One region of the Achromobacter sp. SX5 genome, then DNA from elsewhere that is predicted to be linked to it. Evidence: predicted binding sites of a transcription regulator. Region 1 holds the regulator's gene; the other holds the start of a gene.
What was found. Region 1 encodes FliA, which starts transcription of late flagellar genes. Its sites were predicted from a motif close to CTAAAGTTTNNNNNNNNNNNGCCGNTA; they were not measured.
Positions count from the first base shown of each region.

Region 2: a site for FliA is predicted at 3,372-3,398, ahead of AC1M14_RS06620 (FlxA-like family protein). Genes of this name have one in related genera too.

Region 1 is NZ_CM160041.1:3,215,623-3,223,152, reverse strand. It holds gene AC1M14_RS15180 (hypothetical protein) at 1-111, opposite strand, end outside; gene AC1M14_RS15175 (O-linked N-acetylglucosamine transferase family protein) at 326-3,835, opposite strand; gene AC1M14_RS15170 (FliC/FljB family flagellin) at 4,024-5,103, opposite strand; gene AC1M14_RS15165 (RNA polymerase sigma factor FliA) at 5,356-6,111, opposite strand; gene flhD (flagellar transcriptional regulator FlhD) at 6,542-6,865, shown strand; gene flhC (flagellar transcriptional regulator FlhC) at 6,894-7,475, shown strand.
Region 2 is NZ_CM160041.1:1,407,486-1,415,015, forward strand. It holds gene AC1M14_RS06610 (ABC transporter permease) at 1-1,367, opposite strand, end outside; gene AC1M14_RS06615 (ABC transporter substrate-binding protein) at 1,479-2,804, opposite strand; gene AC1M14_RS06620 (FlxA-like family protein) at 2,920-3,330, opposite strand; gene AC1M14_RS06625 (solute carrier family 23 protein) at 3,484-4,797, shown strand; gene AC1M14_RS06630 (methyl-accepting chemotaxis protein) at 4,794-6,389, opposite strand; gene greA (transcription elongation factor GreA) at 6,963-7,439, shown strand.

The sequences.
Region 1 (7,530 bases):
GGCGCGGTTTTCTTCCCGCAGCCGGCGGGTCTGCTCGTCTTCTGGTGCCTGATCCGGGGCCGCGGTACTGCCGGGTTGCGGTGTGTGTGGATCGCGAGGCGAGGTGGTCATGGCGTGAAAAATCTAGATACAAATGGTGCGATCGAAATTATGCGGCACCAGAGTCGGCGGCGAACCAGGGAATTGACGGCCAAAATCACCTTATGGACGCGGCATGGGCGTTATCGATCGGGATTCGCATGCAGCACCACGCGAGGTGCATGAGAAAGGGGGCGCATGCCGCGCCCCCTTTTTGGCCTGATCGGCGGACCTTGCTGGTCCGCGTTCAATCGGGCTTGGTGCAGTATCGAAGCAACTCCTGAACCAGTCCGTGGGGTTTGATCGCAGGAACGACGAATTCGGCCATCCGTCCGGCAGCACGTACCGGTTTCAAATATTTTTCAACGACGTGATAGCCGGGACGGTCGAAATAATCGTCGAACAGGATGACGCAGCCTTCATCGGCCAGCAGCGCCGAAATCAGGAAGCATGCAACCCGGAACCGGCCATCGACCAGGACGAGATCGGGGCTGGCGCCTTGCTTCTCCATCACGTTCCAAGGTTCGTTGGCGTAGGCGGGCCAGAGCGCCGCGCTGCCGTAGTCCTTGGGCCATCCCCAGTCTCCGGTCGGGCCTATATCCGCGTAAATCGGCAGATACTTTTCGAGGTCGCCACCCAACTGCCCAATACGCGCCTGGACCGCGCGCAGATAGGTTTCGTCGGAGTCTATCGAGTAGATTTTCTGGATATTCGACTGGGCAGCCATGACCGAGCTGCCGCCGGAACCGTATTCCAGGAAGATCTTGCTCTTGCCCAATCGTTCTGCCAGCAACGCTCGTCCTTCGGGCTCCATATGCGGCGTTGCCGAAATCGTAGCGGCCAACCGGGTGATATCGTCCGCGCTCGGGGGATGAGCGCCTTTGCGTACGGGGCCGTTCAAGGGCACATGCTGTTTATGGATGGCGTAGGCGGCGGGCGGAGTCAGCTGCGCCGGCTGCGCGGCCAACTGCAGGCATTCAAGCGCTTGATGGGATGCCAGATAGCGCTGTGCCTCCGCTGCGTCAACCCGGCCAAGAACTTCGTGTGCGAGGTCCGTGGTTTGATAGATGGTGTGCAGCAGGAATGCGAGTTTCAGATGCTGATTCGTATCCAGCTTGTCCAGCCTGGATTCGTCGGGCACGAACACTGCATCGGCCGACAGCAACTGTGCTCCATCGATGGTGGAATTCCCCTCCGATACTGGCAGGTAGTTGTGGTGGCGCAGGTTATTCAGGCGCAGAAGCCGGAAGCCGTACGGCTTCAACATGGCTTCGACCTCGTGCAGCCTGGGCTGCCGCTCGTAGGTTTCCACAAAACGTATGCCCACTTGCAGGATAAGCACGGAATCCAGCAATCTGGAGGCGCCTTGCAAAATGCCGAGGTTGTCGTTGGCATCGTCAAGCCACAGCCAATCGACTCTGGCGAGCCCATCGACATCGTCCAGCCGTGTGCAGGGCAGGGTCAGCTTCGCGATCACGTTGCTGGGTTGCCGCGCAAATGCCGGTTGCCGTTCAGGGGAAAGCGGGGGCAGTGTGCCGGACCGTTCGGCGTCCAGGCAGACGTACAGATCGGCGCTGCTTCCCGACCCAAGCGCGTAGTGGCCATGATAGTGCTGCAAATGTCCTTGGGACTGCAACTCGGCAGCACTGGTCAGTTTGCTCGCCGGATCAATAACAATCGTGGAGAAAGCGCCGAGATCCGCCATTCGTGCGAAATGCGGATGGCCGGACAGTGCCGCCCCGTGGTCGAGAACGACGATTTTTCCTTCGAAGGAGAAAGCGAAGCACTCTGCGTTCGGACTGTCGTCAGCGGAGACATCTGGGTGTGAGACCAGCGTAGGCGCCGCATCACCTTCAAACTGCGGCAGGCCTTGCTCCGTAAAGCCAAGGGCCGCGGGCGTCTTGCCTTCGCAGTATCGTTGCCAGATGGCGCGCAAGGCATCGGCCAGGTGTCCGGCGTACTTGGCGCTATTGCAAACCGGAGAGTCCAGCAGAATCCGCCGCAGATGGCTGCGAATGATGGACAGGCTTTGCAAGTCGCCCGCCAGGCCTTTGGCGCGAGCGATATATTCATCCCAATCCTGCGTCACCAGTTCGGGCATTCCGGCATTGACCAGATGCGTGGCCGAATGCCGTCCGGCGAAAGTCGGCCCAGGAAGCGTGATCACGGGCACACCCATCATCATTGCTTCGCAGGTCGTCAAGCCGCCCGAATAGGGCCAGGGGTCCAGGGCGATATCGATCTCGTTATAGCTTTCCAGCAACTTGACGTGATTCGAATGGCCTTCGAAGCGGATGCGGGACGCGTCGATGCCGTGCGTGGCCATGATGCGGACGACGCGTTGCTGCATGGTTTCGAAGCCGAAGGCCGTTCCCTTGAGAAACAGCCTTGAATCGGGAACCGCAAGCAGAAGCCTGGCCCATTCGGCCAGCAAGACCTCATTGACCTTTGTGGGATTGTTGAAGCATCCGAAGGTGACGTAGCCGTTCGTCGCCGCGGGTAGCGGACCCACTTCGGGCATGTGCGACGGCGGCTGGTAACAGATATAGTCATCCGGCATGCGGATGAGTTTTTCCGTGTAAAACGCGTCGCTGCCCGGTGGGGACTCGACGCCATCGCTGATCAGATAGTCGATCGATTCAACGCCGGTGGTATTGATCAGACCGCCCACCCATTTCACGATGACCGGCGCGGGTTCCATGGCGATGGTGCGCATCCTGGTTCCGGCGTTGTGGCCGGAAAGGTCGATCAGGATGTCGATGGAGTCGTTTCTGATGGAGTCCGCCAGTTCGGTGTCCGAAAGGCGAGCGATGTCAGTCCATTTCGTCGCGATCCGCATCAGCTGTTGAGTGATCGAATCGACGACGTTGCTGCTCGTGTAAAAGAACAGTTTGATCCCCCACGTTCCTATGCTTTCAAGGGCCGGTGTGATCATGTAGCCGACAGGGTGTCGGCGAAACCCGTCGGATACCATGCCGATCCGCAATGGGCGGCCCGGCGTCCGGTCGGTGGCTTGCTGTCGCGGCGTCTTTGTACGTGGGGCGAACTTTTGTCCCCACTCCTGGCATAAAGCCAATATCTCTTCCGGCGTTGAATGCGGAAGATAATGCGCCATGGTGATTCGATTGGATAGAGGGACCGGGTCCGTATCGGTAAGCTTGGCTGCTTGCGCATAACTGGCCTGGGCGTTCTCGAGCTCCGCCAGGTCGCGCCACATATTGCCCAGCTCATTTAGATGAAGACTGCGATTGCGCGCATCGTTTTCCACCAGCCACTGTGCTACATGCAGCGCTTCGTCGAAACGATGAAGTTTGAAGAGCGATTGCGATTGCCGCAGCAACCCCCCGATGTGCCTGGGTTGCAGCGTCAGCAGTTTTTCAGCATAGGCCAGCGTCGGCTCGTGCTTTCCCAGGCTGAAATTGCTTTCGACCAGGCCGTAGAGGGCGGCTGTGCTGTTTTCGTCGTATTCCAGCGCTTGGGAGAAGTACTGCAGCGCCGATGTGTGGTCGGCCAGTTGGGCGCAGGCCTGCCCCAGCAGCGTCCAAGACATGGCATCTTCGGCGTTCAGGCCGGTTGCCTTGGTCAAAGCCTCCCGGGCCTCGAGCGCGTTGGCCTCTAGCAAATATCGTTGTCCCAGATCGCGCCAGGCCTTTGCGTCGTCCGGGCGGCGCTGGGTTCTGGCCAGCGCCGCCTGTAGCGAGGGTACGCCGGGCTGGCTGGGAGAAGGAGGGGGGCGACGAAAAGTGGGCTTGACCATGCGATGTGCCTAAAGACCTGCGAGTGTCGTGCAGAGTACTTTGCGAGTCGTGAAAGCAATGAGTGAATCAGCTCAATAAAACATGGCCTTTTCCGGTTTGGACGGAAAAAAGGCCCGAGAATATGGATTCCCGGGCCTTTCGAAGAGGCGTCGGCAGGTCCGAAGACCTGCCTGGCTTCGGAAGCGTATTAGCGCAGCAGCGACAGCACCGTCTGTGGCACTTGGTTGGCCTGGGCCAGGACCGAGGTGCCAGCCTGTTGCAGGATCTGGGCCTTGGTCATGTTCGACACTTCAGTCGCGTAGTCGGCGTCTTCAATACGCGAACGGGCGGCGGACAGGTTGTTGACCGTGTTGTTCAGGTTGGCAACCGTCGATTCGAAGCGGTTCTGCACGGCACCCAGGTCGCTGCGCAGCGTGTCGACGCGTTGCAGGGCGGTGTCGATGTCGGCCAGCGGGGCCAGGCCGGCGGTGGAAACGGCGCCCGCGGTCAGAGCGGTAGCCGAAGCGGTCGCGGTAACAGTTGCCGCGCCGGTGGAAGCAACCGCCGGAGCCGACAATTGATAGTACTTGTTGTCCGTGGACTTGAGGTAATAGGTGCTGCCCGATTGAACCACCGTGCCGTTCTTCGCGGCAGCCGATGCGGCGCCCGTGATTGCGCTGATATCGATATCGAACGTGGCGTTCGCCGCAGCCTTGGTTCCACCGACGGTGAAGTTACCAGCCTTCACGCTGTGCGCGATCTTGTTCACGTCCAGCTTGTCGAGGCCCAGCGTGGTCTTGTCGATCTTGCTCAGATCGATGCTGATCGTTTCGCTGTCGTTGGCGCCGACCTGGATCGTCAACGATTGGTCCTTGGCCAGGACATTAATGCCGTTGAATTGGGTCTGTTGCGACACGCGGTCGATTTCGCCCAGGCGTTGGGTGATTTCGGCCTGGATCGATTCCAGGTCGGTATCCGAGTTGGTGCCGTTGGCGGCCTGCACCGTCAGTTGACGGATGCGCTGCAGGTTGTTGTTGATTTCGTTCAGGGCGCCTTCGGTCGTCTGGGCGATCGAGATACCGTCGTTGGCGTTGCGGGCGGCTTGCGTCAGGCCGTTGACGTTGGCGGTGAAGCGGTTGGCGATGGCTTGGCCGGCGGCGTCGTCCTTGGCGCTGTTGATGCGCAGGCCGGAGGACAGGCGCTCGATGGCGGTGCCCAGCGACGATTGCGACTTGTTCAGGTTGTTCTGCGCAACCATCGACAGATAGTTGGTATTGATGACTGCCATGTTGAGGCTCCCAAGAGAGAAAGGCTTCTTCAAACTGGGCAGCAAGGCCGCCCATCGGTGTTAACGGGAAAGTTCGTCGACGGGTGTCTAGGAATCTCTCCGTTGCCAGGATTACGGCAGGCCAAAATCGATCTTTAGGGAAATTTTTGCGAAAGTCGAAATTCTTGTTGTTGCGGGGGGAGAAGAGGGCGCCGATTACGCCGTCCGCTACCCCTATATAGAGAAGACTGCGAGAGGGCGGCCTGCGCAGCCTCAAATCACCTGCGCGATTTGCCCTTCCTGCGGCAGTTCCTGCCAGGCCTGTTCCTTGAGTTTGGCGCGGATGCGGGCCGTGGCCTGGGAGCGCAGCTGGCAGACGCGCGCTTCGGTCACGTTCATGATGGCGCCGATTTCCTTGAGGTTCAGGCCTTGCTCGTAACAGAGCGACAGCAACAGTTTTTCGCGCTCGGGCAGGGCGTCGATGGCGTGGATCAGGGCCTGGCGGAAGTCGCCGGCCAAGAGGGAGTCCAGCGGATTGCCGTCGGCCGAGCCGTGGGCGAGCGCCGAGGACCAGTCGGCCAGGCCGCCGCCTGTGTCGGAGTCGGCGGCGAAGTCTTCATAGTGGACGATCTGCACGCCCTGGGCGTCATGCAACAGCGTCTGATATTCACCCAGGCCGATGTCGAGTTGTTGCGCGATTTCGGCTTCGCTGGGGGCGCGCATCAGGCGCTGCTCCAGCTGCTGGATGGCCTGTTCGATCTTGCGGGCCTTGGCGCGCACGCTGCGGGGCAGCCAGTCCTGGCCGCGCAGCTCGTCGAGCATGGCGCCGCGGATGCGGGTGGTGGCGTAGGTCTCGAACTGGGCGTCGGCGGTTTCCTGGTAACGCCGCACGGCGTCGAGCAGGCCGATCATGCCGGCCTGTATCAGGTCGTCGAGCTCGACGCTGGCCGGCAGTCTGGCGAGCAATTGCAGGGCCAGCTTCCGCACTAGCGGGGCATAGTCGACCAGGCTGTCATCTGCGTGGGGCATTGCGGAATGTCGGACGGAATCTATCGTGGCGCGTCGCTGACTGTTGCCGAGATACGACATTGTCGACAAACGCGCGGGAAGCGAAAGCGAGCCGATTGAGTGGTCGGCAAGGTGCCATTGTGGGCACTGGAAACGGTTTCATTCCCCGAAGAACGCCGCGTTTTGAACGCTTGTTTGCGTGATTGAGGTAAATTTTGTGAAAAAGTTTTATGTCAAGGTGTATCGAAATCGGCAAGTTGCGCAATATCAACAAAGATTTGTCATAAAAGTCATAGAAAATGACAATACCTGTGGTAAATTTTACTTAAATTGCGAACAAATGATACATTTCGCATTAAAGCAGGCCTGATTTGGGCCTGCGGCAACGGCGATTGCTGGAAATTTGCGTATCTAAGTCCGCGCGGGCGGGATCGGAACTAGGAGTTTGGGCGTGCAACAAGTCGAAAATTCATTGCTGGCAGACATTCGCGAAGTCAATTTGTCATATTTGTTACTAGCTCAGCGCATGCTGCGCGACGACTATGCGGCGTCGATGTTTCGCCTCGGTTTCAGCAACGAGGTGGCCGATATCCTGATGCGGCTGTCGCCGGCCCAGCTGGTCAAGCTGGCCAGTTCCAGCTCGCTGCTGTGCCGTTTCCGGTTCGATGACTACAGCCTGCTGTCGGCGCTGACCCACGACGTGCTGGGTGGTGCGCTGCAACAGGCGCACGCCACGATCCTGCTGGCCAAGCAGCCTGTCGAAGAACTGGCCTGACGGCCTGCCGCGATCCGGAAATATTGTAATGGCCTCCAAGAGCGTATCCCAGGAAGCGGACGACATCCTGCTTGCCAGTTCCATGATCACCCTGGGAGCCCGGCTGCAGGTGCTGGAGGCTGAAACCAGCCTCAGCCACGACCGCCTGGCCCGGTTGTATCGCGAGATCCGCGGCTGCTCGCCGCCCAAGGGCATGCTGCCGTTCTCGGTGGACTGGTTCATGACCTGGCTGCCGAACATCCATTCGTCGCTGTTCTACAACGTGTATTCCTTCCTGAATACGCGCACCAGCAGCAAGGGCATACGCGCCATCATCGACGCCTACCGGCTGTATCTGGAGAACGCCGGCCTGGACAACGCCGAGGCCGCCGAGCCCGTGCTCAGCTTTACCCGCGCCTGGATGCTGGTGCGGTTTTTCGATGGCGGCATGCTGCAGCTGTCGGCCTGCCGCCAGTGCGGCGGCCATTTCATTGCCCATGCCCACGATCCGCAGTCGGATTTCGTGTGCGCGATCTGCCGGCCGCCGCCCCGCGCCGGCAAGACGCGCGCCGCGGCCCGGGCGCGCGCCGGCGCCCGTTGCGCGCCCGCGGCGGACGCCGCGCAGTCCTGAAGGCGGCCCGGCGGGCTGTTTCCAAATACGTCAAAAGCCCTGGAAAACCCCCCGT
Region 2 (7,530 bases), 1.8 Mb from region 1:
GAGATGTTGATCTGCTGCAGCGAGGCCACGCAGGAACGCAGCGCGTAGGGCAGCCGGCGCACCGAGTACGCGATCATGATGATGATCCACGACGAGGTCAGCAAGGTGCCGGTGCCCGGCAGCTCGATGCCGCGGAAGGTGCGCAGAAAGCCGATGGCCAGCACGATGCCGGGAATCGCCAGCGCCGCCGAGGCCAGGAAGTCCAGCCACTGGCGCGCCGGCAGCCGGGTGCGCAGCATCAGGTAGGCGATGGCGGTGCCCAGGATCACGTCCACGCCGGCGGCCAGGCCGCAATAGAGCAGGGTGTTGGCGATCATGCCCTGGGATTCGGAGAACACCGCCGAATAGTGCGCCAGCGTATATCCGTCGGGCAGCGGCGCGAAGCTCCAGACGCTGGCCAGCGACAGCAGCAGCACGCCCATGTGCGGCGACAGCACCAGCAGCAGCACCAGCAGTATCCAGCCATAGGCCAGCACGCTTTCCGCGGGGCGCAGCTTGCGCTTGTGCAGCGAGTTGCCGCCCTTTTGCAGAGTGGAGTAGTCCTTGCCCTTGAGCACCCGCGCCGACAGCCACAGCGCCAGGATCGAGAAGCCGACCATGATGACGCTGATGACGTAGCCCAGCGGATCTTCCAGGCCCACCTGGGTGATGCGCAGATAGGCCTGCGGCGCCAGCATGTTGGTGGTGCCCAGCACCAGCGGCGTGCCCAGATCGTCGAAGACTTTCACGAACACCAGCGAGGCGCCGGCCACGTAGCCGGGCAGCGCCAGCGGGAAGATCACGCGCCGAAACAGCCGGAAGCCGCGCGATCCCAGGTTGAGCGCGGCTTCTTCCATCGCGCCGTCGATGTTGCGCAGCGCCACCACCAGGTTCATCAGGATGAACGGGAAGTAGTGCAGCGCCTCCACGAAGATCACGCCGTTCAGCCCTTCCATGAAGGGCAGCGTGAAGCCGAACCAGTCCTGCAGCAGCAGGTTGACGCTGCCCGAGCGGCCGAAGATCAGCTGCATGGCGACCGCGCCGACGAAGGGCGGCATGATCAGCGGCAGCACGCCCAGCGTCTGGATCAGCAGCGCGCCGCGGAATTCGAAGCGCACCGTCAGGTAGGCCAGCGGCACCGCGATGAGCGAGGCCAGCAGGGCCGACCAGCCCGCCACGTACAGGCTGTTGAAGAACGCCTCCTGCATCAGGGGCTGATTGAAGAAGGCGCCGAAATGGCCCATCGTGAAGCTGCCGTCGGCGTTCACGAAGGCGCTGTAGAACACCGTGCCGACCGGAATGGCCAAAAACAGCAGCAAAAAGCCGAACACCAGGAGCGCCGTCAGCACAGGGCCGGCGTGCAGGCGCGAATGGCCCGAATAATCCATCGAGAATCCCGCAATCGTTGCTAATGCCCCGTCCGCGCGGACGGGGCGCCGGAAATCGGCCGGCGGGCCGGGCGCTGCCGCCCGCCGCCGGCCGCGGATACCGCTACGCCGCTACAGCGCGGCGGCCTGCCGGGCCAGCTTCACGGCTTCTTCGTAGTTGGCGCGGGCCTGCCCGTTCCACTCGCCTTCGAGCTGCGTGATCTGCTGGTTGACGGCGGCGTCTTTCTTGTTGCCGGCGAAGATGGCCAGGAAGGCCGGGTCCGATGCCTTCTTGCCGTCGACCAGCGGCGCCCAGGTCAGCTTGCGGGCCTGCTCCAGCAGCTCGGCGGCCTTGCCGCTCCTGGCCTTGTCGCCCAGCTTGGCCTCCGCGTCGTAAATGGCCTTGGTGGCCGCCTGCAGTTCCTTCAGGCGGAACGTGACGGTCTGGTCGTACAGCGACTGCACCACGTAGTAGCGCGTCTGCGACAGGTCGGCGTTGAACTGCACCTTGCTGCGCTTGGCGATTTCGGCCGGATCGGGATAGCCGGGCGGGATCTTGCCGGCCAGCGCGGAGTAGGGCAGCACCGGCAGGCGCGAGATCTTGGGCTGCAGCAGCAGCTCCTGGCCCGCCTGGCTGAGCGTGAAGGCGATGAACTTCTTGCCTTCCTCGGTGTTCTTGGCGCCCTCGATCAAGGCGATGTTGGCCGGCACGATGGCGGTCTCCGACGGGTAGACGAAGTCGACCGGGAACTTGGAGTACTTGCTGGACAGTCCGAAGAAGTCGATCACCGGGCCGGCGCCGAACTGCCCGTTGTTCACGCCGTCGGGCACGCCGAACGAGCGCTCGGTGATGGCGCTGCTGTTGCCCGACATGCGCAGCAGCGTGCGCCAGCCTTCGTCCCAGCCTTCGCCCTGCAGAATGGTCTCGACCGTCAGGTGCATGGTGCCCGAGCGCGACGGCGAGGTGATGCCGACGTGGCCGAACCACTGCGGCGCGAGCAGGTCCTTCCATTCGACCGGCGCGGGCAGCTTGTGCGCGGCGATGTAGCGCGTGTTGTAGATGATGCCGTAGCCGGCCAGCGCCTGGCCCAGGTACATGCCGGCGGGATCGTTGATGGGGTAGCTGCCGATCTTGTCCGGCACATCCTTGTTCGCCACGTCGGACGACTTGGCCAGCAGCTTGTCGCGCCCCAGCACTTCGAACGCGTCGGGCGCGCTGGCCCAGAACACTTCGGGGCGCTGGCCCGCGGGCGTTTCGCGCACGTAGGCGATGCCAGATACCGTGTTCTTGTTCAGGATTTCCAGCGTGATGCCGGGGTTGGCCTTCTCGAACGCCGCCTTATAGGCCTGGGTCAGGTCCTTGGGGAACGAAGTGATCACCGTCACCGTGCCTGCCAGGGCCGGCGCGGCACAGGCGGCCAGCAGCGCCCCTGCGAGGGCTGTGCGCATTGCGTGCATGGTTTGTCTCCGTGGTTTTAGATTTGTCCGGAGACAGTAATGTCAGCCCTGCGGCGAGTCCAATCAGAAATTTTGATGCGGCCCATCAGCGCGGGCGGCCGCGCCCGCTTGCGGATTATGCGGTGGCCGACACGCCGCCCTGCATCGCGCGGGCCTGCTGCGTCATCACCTGCGAGATCTGCGCCTGGATCTGCAGCGCCTGCGCGTTGAGCGCCTGCACCTGGCTTGCCTTCATTTCGGCCGACATGGCGCTGGCCTTGACCCGGGCGATCTGCTCCATGACGCGCTGCAGCTGTTTCTGCAATTCCTTGATCTGGCGGGTGTATTCGTCCTCGTTGTCGGTTTCCTCGGAGGCCTGCGCGCCGCCCACCGCCATCGCGCCCGGCTGGCTGACGCGGATCTTGCCGTCCTGCGCCGACACCGCGGCGGGCGCGTCCTGGCGGGTCCGGCTGGCCTGGATGCGCTCGGCCCACAGGTCGGTCAGGCTCTTGAGCCGGGAGGTGCCTTGGATGGAATCGATCGCCATGATTGCTCCTGTCGCCAGTCGGGATTTGGGGGTTTCCACCAATACGGCATCGCCGCGAGGAACTTAAACGTTGCGGGTGGTTCGCGGCCCCATTTACACTGGCGCCCGCTCGCAGTCTCCATCCTCCCTTCGAACCACTTTCCCGGGGCATCCATGTCCAATTCCTACTTTCCGCGCTGGCGCCTGGCCGACGACGCCGAGCCCGGCGTCATCATCGCGCCCGACGAAAGGCTGTCCTGGCCCAAGAACGTGGCCATGGGCGCCCAGCACGTCGTCGCCATGTTCGGGTCCACCGTGCTGGCGCCGCTGCTGATGGGCTTCGATCCCAACGTCGCCATCCTGATGTCGGGCATCGGAACGCTGATCTTCTTCCTGTTCGTCGGCGGCCGGGTGCCGAGCTACCTGGGTTCCAGCTTCGCCTTCATCGGCGGCGTGATCGCGGTCACCGGCTACGCCGGGGCCGGCCCCAACGCCAATATCGGCGTGGCGCTGGGCGCCATCATCGCCTGCGGCCTGGCCTATACGCTGATCGGCCTGCTGGTCTGGATCGCCAACTCGCGCGCGGGCGCGGGCGCGAACTGGATCGACACGCTGATGCCGCCGGTGGTCACGGGCGCGGTGGTCGCCGTGATCGGCCTGAATCTGGCGCCCATCGCCGCCAAGGGCGCGATGGGGGCCTCGGGCTTCGACACCGCGATGGCGCTGGTCACCGTCCTCTGCGTCGGCGGCATCGCGGTCTATACCAAGGGCATGGTGCAGCGCCTGCTCATCCTGGTGGGCATGATCCTGGCCTGCGTGGTGTACGGTGTCTTCGCCAACGGCCTGGGCCTGGGCAAGCCGATAGACTTTTCGGCGGTGTCCGCGGCCGCCTGGTTCGGCCTGCCGCAGTTCGCCGCGCCCGTGTTCAAGGCCGAGGCCATGGGCCTGATCGTGCCGGTCGCCATCATCCTGGTGGCGGAAAACCTCGGCCACGTGAAGGCGGTCAGCGCCATGACCGGACAGGACCTGGACCGCTACCTGGGCCGCGCCTTCGTGGGCGACGGGGTCGCCACCATGGTGTCGGGCGCGGTGGGCGGCACCGGCGTCACCACCTACGCCGAGAACATCGGCGTCATGGCCGTGACCCGCATCTATTCCACCCTGGTCTTCGTGGTGGCCGCCCTGATCGCCATCGTGCTGGGCTTCTCGCCCAAGTTCGGCGCGCTGATCCAGACCATCCCCGCGCCGGTGCTGGGCGGCATGTCGGTGGTGGTGTTCGGCCTGATCGCCATCGCCGGCGCCCGCATCTGGGTGGTCAACCAGGTGGACTTCAGCGACAACCGCAACCTCATCGTGGCCGCGGTCACGCTGGTGCTGGGGGCGGGCGACTTCACCGTCAAGCTGGGCACCTTCACCCTGGGCGGCATCGGCACCGCCACCTTCGGCGCCATCATCCTGTACGCGCTGCTGCGCCGCCGGAAGACCTAGACGGGCACCAGCCGGGCGGTCGGCGTCACGTCGATCGCCTGGCCCGACAATGTCTTGAACACCGCGGTGGCCTCGGCCAGGCGCCGCGCCTGGTCCTCCATCGCCGCGGCGGCGGCGGAGGCTTCCTGCACCAGCGCCGCGTTCTGGTGGGTGACCTCGTCCATCTGCGCGATCGCCAGGCCGACCTGGTCGATGCCGCTGGCCTGCTGGGCCGAGGCGGCGGAGATCTCGCCCATGAGGCAGGCCACCCGCTGCACCGAACCCACGATTTCCTGCATGGTCCGTCCGGCGGCCTCGACCTGGGCCGAGCCGGCGGTCACCGTGGCCACCGAGGCCTCGATCAGGGCCTTGATCTCCTTGGCCGCCAGCGCGGCGCGCTGGGCCAGCGTGCGGACCTCGCCGGCGACCACCGCGAAACCCTTGCCCTGCTCGCCGGCGCGGGCCGCCTCCACCGCCGCGTTCAGCGCCAGGATGTTGGTCTGGAACGCGATGCCGTCTATCACCGAGACGATGTCGGAGATCTTGCGCGAGCTGGCCGAGATGTCCTGCATGGTGGATACCACTCGGTCCACGCTCTGGCCGCCGCGTTCGGCCACGTCCATGCTGTCCATCACCAGCTGGTTGGCCTGGGCGGCGCTCTGCGCGTTCTGCTTGACGGTCGCCGCCAGCTCTTCCATGGTGGTGGCGGTTTCCTGCAGCGCCGACGCCTGCTGCTCGGTGCGCACCGACAGGTGGGCATTGCCGGCCGCGATCTCGGCGGCGCGCGCGTTGATTTCCTCGACTCCCTTGCGCACCGCGGTCACCGTGCGGGTCAGGCCTTCCTGCATGCGCCTGAGCGCGGCGTAGAGGCAACCGATCTCGTTGTCGGAACGGCTGTGCACGCGCGTCGTCAGGTCGCCGGCCGCGATGCGGTCGAAGTAGCCGCTGGCCTGCCGCAGCGGCCGCAGCACCGAAAAGCGGATGAAGAGCCAGCACAGCACCGTCAGCAGCACCCCGATGGCGACCAGCGCGGTGGCCGATATCTGCGCGGTGGAGTAGGTGCGCTGGGAACTGGCCAGCACGCCGCCGCTGCGTTCGGCGGTCCATGCCAGGAACGCCTGCATGTCCTGGGCGAAGCCGGTGTCGGCCCGCTGCGCCCATGCCTTGTCTTCCTGGTACTTGGCGGGCAGGCGTTCGCGCACGTCCGCCCTCAGCGCGTCGAGCGCCGCGCCATACTCCGAGAAGCTGGCCTGCACCGCCTGCGCCAGGGCCTGGTCGCGCCCGCTCCTGGGCACGTCGATATAGCGGGCGAAGCGCTCGCGCGCCAGCGCCAGGTGCTCCATGGCCTGCTGCTCGGCCTGCCCGGCCTGGTCCTCGGCGCCCACCCGTTGGGCTGTCATGGCGCTGCTCAGCGCGAGCCGCGTGCGCAGCAGGGCGGCCTCGGCCTGATACAACGGGTCGACCTGGTCGACCGCGACATGGTTCAAGTCCCGGATCTCGGCGACGCTGCGCTGGGCGTTGGTCCAGCCCAGGCCATTGGCCAGGGTCAGGACGATCACGAAGCTGCCCAGCACCAGCAGCATTCCGGTGCGGACCGTCAAATTTTCAAGCATGGGTGTTTCTCCTTCCTCAGTGCATTGCGCGGCGCCCGGCAGCGGGCCGGGCCGTCCGCGACGGCGGGGCGGGCGGGCCGCGCATGGCGCCCGCCGCTACCTACATCGGAAGTGACAGGGATGGCTGCGGCCGGCCGAGGTGGGCGCACAGAAAAAGAACCGATCCGGACCCATATGTATGAATTTGTTAATAATTCGACAATTTGTATTTTTAAACCGATTCAGCTGTCTTTTTCCAGTCGTTTTTCCCGTCGGCCGCCGCATCCGCCATGTTTTGGGCCGGCATGCGCGGCCGGTTTGCGTTTGCGCAAGGACATTGGAAAAAAATCACGTTTTCGGACGGTTACGGCATCGAAATCCGCCGAAAACGACGGTTTCTCCGGTGGCTTGCAATTCCGGTGGACTTTGCCCACAATATGACCTTGATTGCCCCGGTTCCGACCCGAGCCGGGGTTTTGTTTTGGTCGTTTGCCGCGCCGCCGTCAAGAAGTCCCGACGGCACGGGCGCGCGTTTTGCGGCCTTCACCGAGAACGCTCCTTCGGGGCGTTTTCTTCTTTTGTTTGGGAAACGACATGTCTGCCATTCCTTTGACCGTGCGCGGGGCCGAGCGCTTGCAAGAAGAGCTCCAGCGGCTGAAAACCGTGGAACGTCCCGCTGTGATTAACGCTATCGCCGAGGCGCGTGCCCAGGGCGATCTGTCGGAAAACGCCGAGTACGACGCAGCTCGCGAGCGCCAAGGCTTTATCGAGGGCCGGATTGCTGAGCTTGAAGGCACGCTTTCCAATGCCCATCTGATCGACCCCACCGCCCTCGAGGCCGAAGGTCGCGCCGTATTCGGCGCAACCGTCGAGATCGAGGACCTGGATTCGGGCGATCGCGTGACGTACCAGATCGTCGGCGACGTCGAAGCCGACATCAAGGCGAACCTGATCTCCGTGTCGAGCCCGGTGGCCCGCGCGCTGATCGGCAAGAGCGAAGGCGACGTGGTCGAGGTCAAGGCCCCGGCTGGCGTTCGCGAGTATGAAGTGTTGGGCGTGCGTTACATCTGACGCCGCAGTAGTTAGCAGGAAACCATCAAAACACCATAGTCAGCGCCGTGCTGTACGCATGGATTCCGCGGTTCGATGCGGGCAGCTATGG